Regions from separate parts of the Streptomyces sp. NPDC047315 genome, predicted to be linked through region 1. Evidence: riboswitches for the same ligand, from Rfam matches in the RefSeq annotation. Region 1 holds a riboswitch; each other region holds the start of a gene.

What was found. Region 1 has a riboswitch for cobalamin ahead of ABZ842_RS18200 (cobalamin biosynthesis protein). Riboswitches for the same ligand answer to the same signal wherever they lie in the genome.
Region 2: it holds a riboswitch for cobalamin, as region 1 does, so the genes downstream of both, metE (5-methyltetrahydropteroyltriglutamate--homocysteine S-methyltransferase) here and ABZ842_RS18200 (cobalamin biosynthesis protein) in region 1, are expected to answer to the same signal.
Region 3: it holds a riboswitch for cobalamin, as region 1 does, so the genes downstream of both, cobN (cobaltochelatase subunit CobN) here and ABZ842_RS18200 (cobalamin biosynthesis protein) in region 1, are expected to answer to the same signal.

Annotation. Positions count from the first base shown of each region.
Region 1 is NZ_JBEYTZ010000014.1:54,663-59,459, forward strand. It holds gene ABZ842_RS18180 (hypothetical protein) at 1-21, opposite strand, end outside; gene ABZ842_RS18185 (class II aldolase/adducin family protein) at 103-765, opposite strand; gene ABZ842_RS18190 (inorganic phosphate transporter) at 1,070-2,374, shown strand; gene ABZ842_RS18195 (hypothetical protein) at 2,387-2,611, shown strand; cobalamin riboswitch at 2,740-2,871, shown strand; gene ABZ842_RS18200 (cobalamin biosynthesis protein) at 3,033-4,013, shown strand; gene ABZ842_RS18205 (cobyric acid synthase) at 4,010-4,797, shown strand, end outside.
Region 2 is NZ_JBEYTZ010000033.1:63,288-68,084, reverse strand. It holds gene metE (5-methyltetrahydropteroyltriglutamate--homocysteine S-methyltransferase) at 1-1,813, opposite strand, end outside; cobalamin riboswitch at 1,984-2,184, opposite strand; gene ABZ842_RS30875 (GNAT family N-acetyltransferase) at 2,484-3,026, shown strand; gene ABZ842_RS30870 (serine protease) at 3,103-3,852, opposite strand; gene ABZ842_RS30865 (response regulator transcription factor) at 4,006-4,689, shown strand; gene ABZ842_RS30860 (molybdopterin cofactor-binding domain-containing protein) at 4,703-4,797, shown strand, end outside.
Region 3 is NZ_JBEYTZ010000063.1:12,548-17,344, forward strand. It holds gene ABZ842_RS37560 (precorrin-8X methylmutase) at 1-510, opposite strand, end outside; gene cobG (precorrin-3B synthase) at 507-1,811, opposite strand; cobalamin riboswitch at 1,880-1,999, shown strand; gene cobN (cobaltochelatase subunit CobN) at 2,041-4,797, shown strand, end outside.

The DNA of each region.
Region 1 (4,797 bases):
CGCCGCTGTTGCCGGGCGCACCGTTCCAGTGTCGGCACCCCGGCGGCGGCCTGCCAGCCGGCGCCACCCGCCCGGGTCGCGCCGACCGACCGGCGGGGAGGTTCAGGGGCGCTGCCCGTAGCCCTTGAAGCGGGTGGCGGCCTCGGCGAGCTGGGCGGGGGTGAGCAGGGAGGGGGTGCGGCCGGGGACGCCGGACGCAGCCAGCCACAGCTGGCACATCCACTCCAGCTGGGCGGTGCGGTCGTACGCCTGGTCGAGGGTGTCGCCCAGGGTCACGGTGCCGTGGTTCTGGAGCAGGCAGGCGGCGCGCCCGTCGAGGGCGGTCAGGGCGTGCGCGGCGAGTTCGTCCGATCCGTAGGGGGCGTACGGGGCGACGCGGACGGGTCCGCCGACCTCCGCGGCCATGTAGTGGATCGGCGGCAGCTCCGGGACGAGGGTGGAGACGGCGGTGGCGTGCACGGCGTGGGTGTGGACCACGGCGCGGCCGGCGCCGGACCGGTGCACCGCGAGGTGCAGGGAGAGTTCACTGGTGGGCGCGAGGGAGCCGATGACCTGGCGGCCGTCGAGGTCGACGGCGACCACGTCGCGGTCGGTGAGCCGGTCGTAGGGCACTCCGCTCGGGGTGACGAGCACGAGCGGGCCGACCCGGGCGGACACGTTGCCGGAGGTGCCGACGACCAGGCCGTCGGCGGAGCTGCGGCAGGCGGTGGCCACGAGGGCGCGCCAGGTGTGTTCGATCTCGTCGTAGGACGTCCGTTCGGTCATGTGCCGATCCTGTCAGCCGCTGCCGCGGTCGCCCAGAGGGACCCGTGATGCATATCACCACAAAGTCAGAGGAAAGCGGCGGGAGATCGACGAGAGATCGACGCCGCAGGGTCGGCCGCCCAGCGGCGCGGGGCCGCGGACGGCCGGGAGGGCGGCGGCGGGGTGGGTCCGCACCCCGGACGACACACAAACGGAATCATTAGAACCGCTTGGAGACACCGTGAGTCCCGCCCCAGTTCACCTTCCGTTCACCCAGGTTACTTACGTTCGGCGAGCCACTGACGTCCATAGATTGCCTGGGTAAATGGAACACATCACGCTGCTGCTCGCGATCGTGATCGTGACAGCTCTCGTGTTCGATTTCACGAACGGTTTCCACGACACCGCCAACGCGATGGCGACCACCATCTCGACCGGCGCCATGAAGCCCAAGACCGCGGTGGCCATGTCCGCCGTGCTCAACCTCGTCGGCGCGTTCCTGTCGGTGGAGGTCGCCAAGACCATCTCCAGCGGCATAGTCGACGAATCAGGCATCACCCCAGAAGTCATCTTCGCCGCGCTCGTCGGCGCCATCCTCTGGAACCTGCTGACCTGGCTGGTCGGTCTGCCGTCCAGTTCGTCGCACGCCCTGATGGGCGGCCTGGTGGGCGCGACCGTCGCGTCCGTCGGCTTCGACGCCGTCAACAGCGGCACGGTCATCACCAAGGTCCTGATCCCGGCCGTCGCGGCGCCGCTCGTCGCCGGCATCGCCGCGATGCTGGCCACCCGACTGACGTACAAGATCGGCCGCAACACGGACGCCAAGGGCACCGAGAAGGGCTACAAGGCGGGTCAGATCGCCTCGGCCGGCCTGGTCTCCCTGGCCCACGGCACCAACGACGCCCAGAAGACGATGGGCATCATCACCCTGGCCCTGGTCGCCAGCGACGTCCTCGACCCCGGCTCGAACCCCCCGCTGTGGGTCATCGTCTCCGCGGGCGTGGCCATCGCCCTCGGCACGTACCTCGGTGGCTGGCGCATCATCCGCACCATGGGCAAGGGCCTGACCGACCTCCAGCCGCAGCAGGGCTTCGCCGCCCAGACCAGCGCGGCGACGGTCATCCTGGCCTCCTCGAACCTCGGTTTCTCCCTCTCCACCACGCACTCCTGCTCCGGCGCCGTCATGGGTGCGGGCCTGGGCCGCAAGGGCGGCGTGGTCCGCTGGTCGACCGCCACCCGGATGTTCGTGGCCTGGGGTCTGACCCTGCCGGCCGCCGCGCTGGTCGCCGCCGCCTCCGAGTTCGTGACCAAGCAGGGTGACTGGGGCGTGGCCGTGGTCGCGGTCTTCCTGGTCGCCTCCAGCGCCGCGATCTGGGTGATCTCCCGCCGCCAGGTCGTCGACCACACCAACGTCAACGACGTCGACGAGCAGGCCGACGGCGCCGCTGCACAGAGCGCCGACGAGCCCGCCGGCGTCGTCACCAACGCCATCGCGGCCGTCACCCCGCCGCCGGCCGGCGGCATGGGCGCCACGGACGGCGCCGACCTCACGAAGACCATCCCGGCCTCCGCCGCCTCCGCCACGTCCTCGACGTCGGAGAACGGCCCGGCCAGCCCGGCTGCGGTGTAAGGACAGAGCAACATGAAAATCGACTGGGAAGCCCTCGGTTCCGTCTTCGGCGTGAGCCTCGTCGCCACCGTCGCCCTCGTCGGCCTCTTCTCGCTGGGCGTGGTGATGCTCAGCAAGCAGGAGACCGCGAGCGCCTCGGGCGGTGGCTCCGGAGTGCTGACGCGCACCGGTGCGTACGCCTGCTTCGCGCTCTGCGCGGTGGCCGTGGCCTACGGCATCTATCTCATCGTCGACTGACCGGCCGATCCGGCCGCAGCACCGCGCCACGACGGGCCGGGTCGTACGTCCTCGCTGGACGTACGACCCGGCCCGTCGTGGTGCGTACGGCTCCGTCGCAGGTCAAGGGCAAGTTGACGGCCCTTCTCACCCCGTGGTGGACTGCCGGGGCCATTACGGCGGCAGCAGAGGAAGTCCGGTGCGAATCCGGCGCGGTCCCGCCACTGTCACCGGGGAGCCCTCCCCGGGAGCCAGGAACTCTCGCCGCCGATCACGTCGAACCAGGGCGCGGACACCCTGAGTGAGGACATGCGACATGCGCGGCTGCGGCTTCGTACCTGCTCTGCACGCACCGGGAAGAGCACCGGGGCGCGCCCCGCGCCCGCTGCTCCCCCGCGGACGGCGCGACCCGCGGCCCTGCGGCCCGACGGCCGGCTGAACCGTGCGGCCCGACCGTGTCTTCGCGTACGGCGCCGCCACCGGCGTCCTCGGTGACCTGCTGTTCGGCGATCCGCGCCGGGGACACCCCGTCGCCGCCTTCGGCCGGGCCGCAGGCGCCGTGGAGCGCACCTTGTGGCGTGACCACCGCGGGTGGGGCGCGCTGCACACCGCCGTGTGCGCCGGGGGCGCCGTCGGCGCCGCGGCGCTCGTCGCGCACGGGGCGCGCCGTCACTCCGCCGCGTCCCTCGCCCTGACCGCCGCCGCCACCTGGGCCGTGGTCGGGGGCACGTCGCTGGGGCGGGAGGCGCGCACCGTCGGGGACGCGCTGGCGGCCGGCGACCTCGCCGCCGCCCGGGCGCGGCTGCCGCACCTGTGCGGCCGGGATCCGCACTCCCTGTCCGAGCAGCAGATCGCACGCGCGGTGGTGGAGTCGGTCGCCGAGAACACCTCCGACGCCGTGGTGGGGGCCCTGGTGTGGGGCGCGCTCGCCGGCGTGCCCGGTCTGGTGGGCTTCCGTGCGGTGAACACCCTCGACGCGATGGTGGGCCACAAATCGCCGCGGCACCGCCGGTTCGGCTGGGCCTCGGCGCGCCTGGACGACGTCGTCGGCTGGCCGGGGGCGCGGCTGACGGCCGCCCTCGCGGTGGTCGCCGGGGACGACCCGCGCGCGGCGGTACGTGCCTGGCGGGCCGATGCGCACCGCCATCCGAGCCCGAACGCGGGCCCCGTGGAGGCGTCGTTCGCGGGCGCGCTCGGAGTGCGGCTCGGCGGCACGCTGTCGTACGGCGGCCGGACGGAGCACCGGGCGGTGCTCAACGGCGCCGCCCGCCCGGTCGCGGTCACCGACGTGGCGCGCGCGGTGCGGCTGTCGCGGCGCGTCGGCGTGCTGGCGCTGGGCACGAGCGTGGCCGCGCGGCTGCTGGCCGGCCGACTGGCCCGTACGCAGGTGCCGGTACGACTTCGGAAGGGGCGGGCCATATGAGCGGTCAGCGACGCGGCGGCGGACTGCTCGTCGCAGGTACGACGTCCGACGCGGGCAAGAGCGTGGTGACCGCGGGGATCTGCCGCTGGCTGACCCGCCAGGGCGTGAAGGTGGCCCCCTTCAAGGGCCAGAACATGTCCCTCAACTCGTACGTGACGCGCGACGGCGCCGAGATCGGGCGGGCCCAGGCCATGCAGGCGCAGGCCGCCCGGGTGGAGCCGACCGCGCTGATGAACCCGGTGCTGCTCAAGCCCGGCAGCGACCGCACCAGCCAGGTGGTCCTGCTGGGCCGCCCGGTCGGGGAGATGAGCGCCCGCGGCTTCTTCGGCTCGGGGACCCCGGCCGCCGGCGGCGGCCGAGCGGCGCTGCTGTCCACGGTCGTGGAGTGCCTGGAGGAGTTGCGGAGCACGTACGACGCCGTGATCTGCGAGGGCGCCGGCAGCCCCGCGGAGATCAACCTGCGGCGCACGGACATCGTGAACATGGGCGTGGCGCGCGCCGCGGAGCTGCCGGTGCTCGTCGTCGGCGACATCGACCGGGGCGGCGTGTTCGCGTCCTTCTTCGGCACCACGGCGCTGCTCGACGCGGCGGACCAGCGCCTGGTCGCCGGGTACCTGGTCAACAAGTTCCGCGGTGACGTGAGCCTGCTGCGGCCGGGCCTCGACATGCTCGAAGGGATCACCGGGCGCCGCTCGTACGGCGTCCTGCCGTACGCGCACGGGCTCGGCATCGACGAGGAGGACGGCCTGCGGGTGTCGCTGCGCGGCGCCGTGCGCGAGTCGGT
Region 2 (4,797 bases), on a different contig from region 1:
CTTCGAGGTCGTCGACCTCGTCGCGCAGCGCGAGCGCGACCTGTCGGGCGGTGTCGCCGAGCGGCTGGTCGTCGCGGACGAAGGACCAGGCGAGCATCGTCACCGGGCCCGTCAGCATCCCCTTGACGGGGCGGTCGGTGAGCGACTGGGCGTACGTCGTCCAGCGCACGGTCATCGGGTCGGGGCGGGAGACGTCACCGGCGAGGATCGGCGGCCGGACGTAACGGGTGCCGTACGACTGCACCCAGCCGTGCTGGGTGGCCAGATAGCCGGTGAGCTGCTCGGCGAAGTACTGGACCATGTCGTTGCGCTCGGGTTCGCCGTGGACCAGGACGTCGAGCCCGGTCTTCTCCTGGAAGGAGAGCACCTCGCGGATCTCGTTGCGGATGCGCTCCTCGTAACCGGCGGTGTCGATCCGGCCGGCCCGCAGGTCGGCCCGGGCCAACCGCAGTTCGTCGGTCTGCGGGAACGAGCCGATGGTGGTGGTCGGCAGCAGCGGCAGCCCGAGGCGTTCGCGCTGCGCCACCGTCCGCTCGCCGTAGGGCCGGGAGCGTCGGGCGTCCGCGTCGGTGACGGCTTCGGCGCGGGCGCGGACGTCGGGGTCGCGGGTGATGGGCGAGGTGGCGCGGGAGGAGCGGGCGGCGCGGTTGGCGGAGAGTTCGCCTTCGATGGCCGCGGTGCCGCGGGTCAGGCCCTTGGTGAGGGTGACGATCTCGGTGGTCTTCTGCCGGGCGAAGGAGAGCCAGCGCAGGATCTGCGGATCGACGTCCCGCTCCAGAGCGGCGTCCAAGGGGACGTGCAGCAGGGAGGAGGACGCGCCAACGTCCACCCGGTCCGCCAGCCCGAGCAACGTGCCCAGCGTGGCCAGGGACTTGGAGAGGTCGTTGACCCAGATGTTGCGGCCGTTGACGACGCCGGCGATCAGGCGCTTGCCGGGCAGGCCGCCGGCGGCGGCGAGGGCGTCGAGGTTGGCCGCGGCGTTCTCGGTGAAGTCGAGGGCGAGTCCGTCGATCGGTGCCTTGGCGAGGACGGGCAGGGCGTCGCCGAGCTGGTCGAAGTAGGAGGCGACCAGCAGCTTCGGGCGGTCGGTCAGCGTGCCGAGGACCCGATAGGCGCGGCTCGCCGCGTTCAGCTCGGCCGGGGAGCGGTCCTCGACGAGCGCCGGCTCGTCGAGCTGCACCCACTCGGCGCCGGCCGCCTTCAGCTCCGCGAGGACCTGTGCGTAGACGGGCAGGAGCCGGTCGAGGAGGGTGAGGGGTTCGAAGTCCGCGGCCACCCCGGGGGCGGGCTTGGCGAGCAGCAGATAGGTGACGGGTCCGACGAGGACGGGCCGGGCCGTGAGCCCGAGCGTGAGGGCCTCCGTGAGCTCACCGACCTGCTTGGTCGCGTCGGTGGTGAAGACGGTGTCCGGTCCCAGCTCCGGGACCAGGTAGTGGTAGTTGGTGTCGAACCACTTCGTCATCTCCAGCGGGGCGACGTCCTGGGTGCCCCGGGCCATCGCGAAGTACCCGTCGAGCGCGCTCTGAGCGACGGCCGCCCGGTGGCGTTCGGGGACGGCGCCGACCATGACGGTGGTGTCGAGGACGTGGTCGTAGTACGAGAAGTCCCCGGTGGGGACCTCGTCGATGCCGGCTTGCGCCAGCTCCTGCCAGTTGCTGCGGCGCACCTCGGCGGCGGTGGCCCGGAGGGCTTCGGCGGTGACGCGGCCCTTCCAGTAGCCCTCGATCGCCTTCTTCAACTCCCGGCCCCGGCCCTGGCGGGGGTAGCCGTACACGGTGGCCCGTGCTGCCGCGGCTGCGGACTTCGCTGTCACGGAGATCTCCTTCGCGAGATGAATCCCTGAGTTCCCGGTGACCGGGTACGGGGACGCGAAGGGTGACACCAGCGGCGGACGGTCCACGCGCGACATGTGCGCGGTCGTTCGCTTCAGCTGTGTACGCCGACCCGCCCACGAGGTCACCGAGATGGCCGCATGCGGAACCGGTCCGCGTACGGGCAACGGGCAGGTCTTCGGACTCGCGGGCACGCCTGCCGGAACCTCCGGCGGACACCTACTGGCCGTCGCTTCCCAGACCCCTCGGGCCCAGTGCGTATGACGGCGGTCGTTCCCGCTCACCGCTGCGGGGCAGTCCCGGATTCCCACCGGGTTCCCTCTTGCGACGCACCCGCCTGGCGGACGGGACGAACCAGCTGCACCGGTCACCCTAAGCGGCAATTCCCGAAGGGGTCCGCATGTCGTCCATCATCCGGACAGTGGGATGAGACACGCGGTCGAGGTGTGTGAAGGGGCAGGGGGCGGGGTAGCCCGTGGTCGCACACGCGCGGCCCGGGCCGCTGCGACGGTGGGGCCGAGGCGGCCCGGCATCGGGGCGAGGGCGTGCCCGGGCGCTTCCGCGGCTCCCCGCGGGCTGAAATCCGGGTGACGCCAGGAGCGGTCGTCTGGGATAACAGCCGCAGATGCCGGCTACTCCGTGAGGCTTCCCGTGACGATCACCTGGCGCAGACTCGACGAATCCGACTTCCCTCGGCTCCGGCAATGGCTCCTGCAGCCGCACGTCGCGCGCTGGTGGAACCACGAGACGTCGCCGGAAGCGGTCGCACGCGACTTCGGGCCGGCGGCCCGGGGCGAGGAGCCGTCGGAGGACCTCCTCGTCGCCGTCGACGGAACCCCGGTCGCTCTGGTGCAGCGGTGCTGGGTCGCGGACTATCCGCAGTACCTCGGCGACCTGGCGTCCCAGGCCGAGGTGCCCGAGCAGGCGATGACCCTGGACTATCTGATCGGTGACCTTGAGCTGACCGGCCGGGGGCTCGGTACGCGGATCGTCCGGGCCGTCGTCGCGGCCACCTGGACGGATCACCCGGACGCGAAGAGCATCGTCGTGCCCGTCCACGCGGCCAACCGGGCCTCCTGGCGCATGTTGGAGAAGGCCGGGCTCCACCGCTACGCCGAAGCGTTGTTGGAGCCCGACAATCCCGCCGACGACCGCGAGCACTTCGTCTATCGAATCGACCGACCGACCGGCTGAACCGCCCTGGCGTCATTTCGCGCGACGCCCCCTGCGACCGGTCGGATTACGCGTGGTGTGGCTCTTGAGCAACCCGTCAGTGCTGCTTCATGCTCCGGACGATCCATTTCCGGTACTGCGCCACGTCGGTGAAGGAGGAGAGGGCGTACGTGCTGGTGCGGCCACCGGACGACACGACCCCGGCGAGCCGCCAGCCGTCGCCGGACTTGATGACCAGCGGGCCGCCGGAATCACCGGGCCCGCTTCCGCGGAACCTGTCGTCCTCGAAGCGGAGTTTGTCGGTGACCTTCTGGCGCAGGGGCAATTGGAGTTCCTGAAGCTTCTCCGGTTCGCAGAAGTCGACCTCACACGCGTTTCCCCAGCCCAAGAGCCGTGCCGGTGTACCGGTCGGCGGCGTCTTCGCGTTGAGCTTGGCGGGCCGGTTGGGCACCGGCTTGTCCAGCTTGAGCAGGGCGAGGTCGGGCCCCGCGAACGCGCCGTCGGGCGTGATGTTGGCGTCGGGGTGCTTGATGACCTGCTGGACCTTGGCGACCGTGCCACCCGTGCCGGTGGTGAGGCTGCCGATCCGAATCCGTATGTCGTCCTTCGCGATGCCGCTTCCGACGCAGTGAAATGCCGTCAGGACCCATGCGCTGTCGATCAGCGTGCCGCCGCAGAACGCGCCGTCCTTCGTCTGGAGGGAGGCCATCCAGGATTCTGGCGCGGGAGCGTCGGACCCTCCGACGACGGCCTGCGCCGGAGTCGCGAGGGCTACCACCCCGGCAAGTGCCGCAAGGGAGCCGACGATTGCAGGACGCCGGCCCGTCCGGTTCTCGATGAGCTTCATGCAAACCCTTCTCTCTGGTGACGCACAGGGCCCTTCCGCGGGTGCGTTGGATGCGCGGTCGGGCCGGTCTCCGTTCTATCCGGGACGGGGATTTCGTCGCCTTATCCGATCGTGCAAACGCTGCGGAAATGCGCGCTGCGATAGGAAGGAGCCATGCGGGTACTGGTGGTGGAGGACGAGGAGTTCCTGGCGCGGATGGTCGCCGAGGGGCTGCGGCGCGACGCGATCGCGGTGGACGTGGCGCACGACGGGACGCAGGCGCTGGCGAAGCTCGACTCCGGCGGCTACGAAGTGGTGGTCCTGGACCGCGACCTGCCCGGGGTCCACGGGGACGACGTGTGCCGATGGGTGGTCGAGCGTCGGCTGCTGACCCGTGTGCTGATGCTCACTGCCTCCGGCGCCGTGCACGAGCGGATCGCGGGACTGGCGCTCGGGGCCGACGACTACCTGCCCAAGCCCTTCGACCACGCCGAGCTGTTGGCCCGGGTCCTCGCCCTGGGGCGCCGTGCGCACCCCGCTCTGCCGCCGGTGATCGAGCACCGCGGCCTCGTCCTGGACACCGCCCGCCGCCAGGCCAGCCGGCACGGACGGCTCCTCTCCCTGACCCGCAAGGAGTTCGGCGTGCTGGAGGTGCTGCTTCAGGCGAGCGGCGCCGTGGTGAGCAACGAAGACCTGATCGAGCAGGTCTGGGAGGAGAGGACCAGCTACCGCACCAACGCGATACGGATCACCGTCAGCAAGCTCCGCGCCAAACTCGGCGCCCCGACGGTCATCGACACCGTCCCCGGCCTCGGCTACCGCATCTCCCGCGGGCCCCGGGGAGGGCAGGCCCAGTGATCGTACGCCTGCCGTGACGGTTGCCGCGGTGGTCGCCGCGTACGCTCCGCGGCCCGACCGCCTCGGCCGTGCCGCCCCCTTCGTCGGCGGCGGCTTCGGCGCCGGTCT
Region 3 (4,797 bases), on a different contig from region 1:
GGCCGGCCGCGGCGCGCCCTCCTCGATCATCTCCAGCAGCCTGAACAGCGCGGTGGGCGCGTTGCCGACGGCGACCACGGCGCCCTCCAGCCGGTCCCGCCACAGCTCCATCGCGGCGGCGCTGCGCGTGGTGCCGAACCGGGCCGCCAACTCGGGCACGGCCGGGTCGGACAGGGTGCACACCACGTCGTTGTCGGCGGGCAGCCGCTTGCGGGTCACACCGCTCGCCACCATCTGGACGTCGCAGAGGATCGGCGCCCCGGCGCGCAGGGCCTCGCGGGCGCGGGCCACCACTGCGGGCGTGTACGCGACGTCGCGCACCAGATCGACCATTCCGCAGGCGTGGATCATCCGCACCGCGACCTGGCTGACGTCGGCGGGCAGGCCCGCGAGGTCCGCCTCCGCGCGGATGGTGGCGAAGGACTGCCGGTAGATCGCGGCGCCGTCCTTCTCGTAGTCGTAGGTGGTCACGGTGTTCTTCTCGCTGCTCTCGGTCGTGGTGCGGCTCATGGGGCGATCGCCGCCAGGGCGGTGGCGAAGTGGGAAGGGTCGTCCAGTGCGGTGGTACGGGGGTCGCGGCCCTGCACCGCGGCGGTCAGCCGGTATCCGCCGTCCGGCGCGGCGACCGCGTCGATCAGATCGCCGCGCGGGCGCCCGCAGCGCCGCTCGCACCCGGACCAGTACACGGGCAGGGGTGCGCGGCCGACGGCGACCAGGGCGCGCGTGGCGTCCGCCCGTACGTCAGTACGGGACTTCGCGCACCCGGGCCGACCGACGCAGGCGCCGACGCGGAGCCAGGGGGAGGCGGGGTCGACGACGAGGCCGGCGGCCTCCAGCCGGTCCAGCGCCGTGGCCGCCTGCGGGCCGTCGAGGTCCGGCACCGGTACCACGACGCCCCGCCACGGGGTCAGCCGCAGCTCGCCGCTCGACGGGGACGCGGCGACACCGATCAACTCCCCCCACTGCGCGGCGGAGAGACGACCCAGCGGAACGTGTACGGACAGGGCCGTGCCGACGGCTCCCGGCGGGGGACCGGCGGTGTCCACCGGCTCGCGCTGCGCCGTCTTCTCGAAGTCGACTGCGCCGTCCGTCAGTCGACGGCCCACCGCGCTCGCCAACTCTTCGGCTGCCACGGCGAGTTCGTCCACCCGCCAGACCGGCGTCCCGCTCGCCGCTACGGTCGTGAGGAAAGCCTCCGCGGCCAGGACGGCCGACCGCGGCGCGTCGTCCGCGGACACCCGCAGCACCGCCCCGGTCGACCCGAGGCACAGGGCGGCCCCGCCGTCGGCCCTCGCCCGTACGGTCACGTCGGCGCCCAGCCCGGCCACGTCCCCGCGCCCGTCGTCCAGGGCGAACAGGAACCGCCCCGACAACTTGCGGGTCGCACTGCTCGCGCACAGGAACCGGTCCAGGGCCGTCAACCACGGCCGCACGTCGTGCAGACCGCGCCCGTCCAGGCCCGACAGCGGCGACGCGACGACGTTGCGCACGCGTTCGTGCCCGGGGGCGGGCAACAGCCCGGCAGCACCCAGCACCTCGGCCAACTCGGCGCCGCAGCCCTCCCGCAACCCCCGCAGCTGAACGTTCCCGCGTGACGTGAGGTGGAGGTCACCGTCCCCCAGTCGCCGGGCCGCTGCTGCCAGCGTCCGCGCCTGCGCGACGGTCACCACGCCCCCGGGGAGGCGGACCCGGGCCAGCGCGCCGTCGTCCGCGGCGTGCAGCCGCAAGGTCCCCGGGCAGGCGTCGCCACGTTCCCGCGCAGCCGTCGTGGCCTGGGGCGATGAAGGTGAGGGAGCCATGGCGGCGAGCATACCGATCGTCACACCGGTGGTACGTCCCGCCCTCGTCGCCCGGCCCTTACTATGTCTCGGGCGGACCAGCCGGTCCGCCATCGCCACGACGGCGACAGGGGAGGAAGCCCGGTGTGAATCCGGCGCGGTCCCGCCACTGTGAACCCGACCCGCAAGGGCCGGGTGAGCCAGGAACTCCCGCCGTCTGACACGCCCGGGGCGCGGACACCCCGAGGAAGGCCGACGCCGCATGATCCTGCTCCTGTCGACATCCGACACCGACCTGCTCAGCGCCCGTGCGTCCGCGGGCCCGGTGCCCTACCGCTTCGCCAATCCGGCCCGTCTCCCGCTGGACGACCTGCCCGCCCTCCTCGACGGGGTCGACCTCGTCGTCGTACGACTCCTCGGCGGCCTGCGCGCCTGGCAGGAGGGGCTCGACCTGCTGATGGCCGACGGGACGCGCCCCGTCGTCGTCCTCTCCGGCGAACAGGCCCCCGACGCCCAACTGATGGCCGCCTCCACCGTCCCCGTCGGGATCGCCGCCGAAGCCCACGCCTACCTCGCCCACGGCGGGCCGACCAACCTGGAACACCTCGCCCGTTTCCTGTCCGACACGGTCCTGCTCACCGGCCACGGCTTCGATGCTCCCGCACCGGCCCCCACCTGGGGCCCCCTGGAGCGGACCGCGCCGCCCGCCGGCGACGGCCCGAACGTCGCCGTGCTCTACTACCGCGCCCACCACATGAGCGGGAACACCGCCTTCGTCCACGCGCTGTGCGACGCCGTCGAAGCCGCCGGCGGACGGCCCCGGCCCCTGTACGTCGCCTCGCTGCGGGCCCCCGAGCCCGAGCTGATCGAAGAGCTGCGCGCCGTCGACGTCATCGTCACCACCGTCCTCGCCGCCGGCGGCACCAAGCCCGCCGACGCGTCCGCCGGCGGCGACGACGAGTCCTGGGACGCCGGCGCGCTGACCGCGCTGGACGTGCCGATCCTCCAGGCCCTGTGCCTCACCGGATCGCGCGCCGCCTGGGAGGAGAACGACGAGGGCGTCTCCCCGCTGGACGCGGCCAGCCAGATCGCCGTGCCCGAGTTCGACGGCCGACTGATCACCGTGCCGTTCTCCTTCAAGGAGATCGACGCCGACGGCCTGCCCGCGTACGTCGCCGACCCCGAGCGCGCCGCCCGCGTCGCCGGCATCGCCGTCCGCCACGCACGCCTCAGGCACATCCCGGCGGCCGACAAGCGCCTCGCCCTCGTACTGTCCGCCTACCCGACCAAGCACTCCCGCATCGGCAACGCCGTCGGCCTCGACACCCCCGCCAGCGCCGTCGCCCTGCTGCGCCGACTGCGCACCGAGGGCTACGACTTCGGCGACACGGACGTCCCCGGCCTCGCCTCGGGCGACGGCGACGAGCTGATCCGCGCGCTGATCGACGCGGGCGGACACGACCAGGACTGGCTCACCGACGAACAGCTCGCCCGCAACCCGGTCCGCATCCCCGCGGCGGACTACCGGCGCTGGTTCGCCACCTTGCCCAAGGAGCTGCGCTCGGCCGTCGAGGAGCACTGGGGCCCGGCCCCGGGCGAGATGTTCGTCGACCGCAGCGCCAACCCGGAGGGCGACATCGTCCTCGCGGCCCTGCGCTTCGGCAACCTGCTCGTGCTGATCCAGCCGCCGCGCGGCTTCGGAGAGAACCCGATCGCGATCTACCACGACCCCGACCTGCCACCCTCCCACCACTACCTGGCCGCCTACCGCTGGATCGCCGCCCCGCAGTCCGACGGCGGCTTCGGCGCCGACGCCATGGTCCACCTGGGCAAGCACGGCAACCTGGAGTGGCTGCCCGGCAAGAACGCGGGCCTGTCCGCCGCCTGCGGCCCGGACGCCGCACTCGGCGACCTGCCGCTGGTCTACCCGTTCCTCGTGAACGACCCCGGCGAGGGCACCCAGGCCAAGCGGCGCGTGCACGCCACCCTCGTCGACCACCTCGTCCCGCCGATGGCCCGCGCCGACTCCTACGGCGACATCGCCCGCCTGGAACAGCTCCTCGACGAGTACGCCCAGATCTCCTCGATGGACCCGGCGAAGCTGCCGGCCATCCGCGCCCAGATCTGGACCCTCATCCAGGCCGCCAAGCTGGACCACGACCTGGGCATGGCCGACCGCCCCGACGACGACGGCTTCGACGACTTCCTCCTCCACGTCGACGGCTGGCTGTGCGAGGTCAAGGACGCCCAGATCCGCGACGGCCTGCACGTCCTCGGCACCGCGCCCGCCGGGCCCGACCGCGTCAACCTGGTCCTCGCTATCCTGCGCGCCCGCCAGATCTGGGGCGGCGCCACCGCCCTGCCCGGCCTGCGCGAAGCCCTCGGCCTCGACGAGTCCGCCGCCACCCGTACGACCGCGGACGAAGCGGAGCAGCGGGCCCGCGACCTCGTCCAGGCGATGGAGGACGCCGGCTGGGACCCGGCCGCGGTCCCCACCGAGCACGGCGAACAGGTCGCCGCCGTCCTGGAGTTCGGCGCCCGCGAAGTCGTCCCCCGGCTCGCGGCGACCACGGACGAACTCGACCACGCCGTGCACGCCCTGGCCGGCGGCTTCGTCCCCGCCGGCCCCTCGGGCTCGCCCCTGCGCGGACTGGTCAACGTGCTGCCGACCGGCCGCAACTTCTACTCCGTCGACCCCAAGGCCGTGCCCTCCCGCCTCGCGTGGGAGACCGGACAGGCCCTCGCCGACTCCCTCGTGGAGCGCTACCGCACGGACAACGGCGAATGGCCCACCTCCGTCGGGCTCTCGCTGTGGGGCACCAGCGCGATGCGGACCGCCGGCGACGACGTCGCCGAAGCCCTCGCCCTGCTCGGCGTCCGCCCCGTCTGGGACGACGCGTCCCGCCGGGTGACCGGTCTGGAGGCCATCTCGCAGGAGGAGCTGGGCCGGCCCCGGATCGACGTCACGCTGCGCATCTCCGGCTTCTTCCGCGACGCCTTCCCGCACACCATCGGCCTG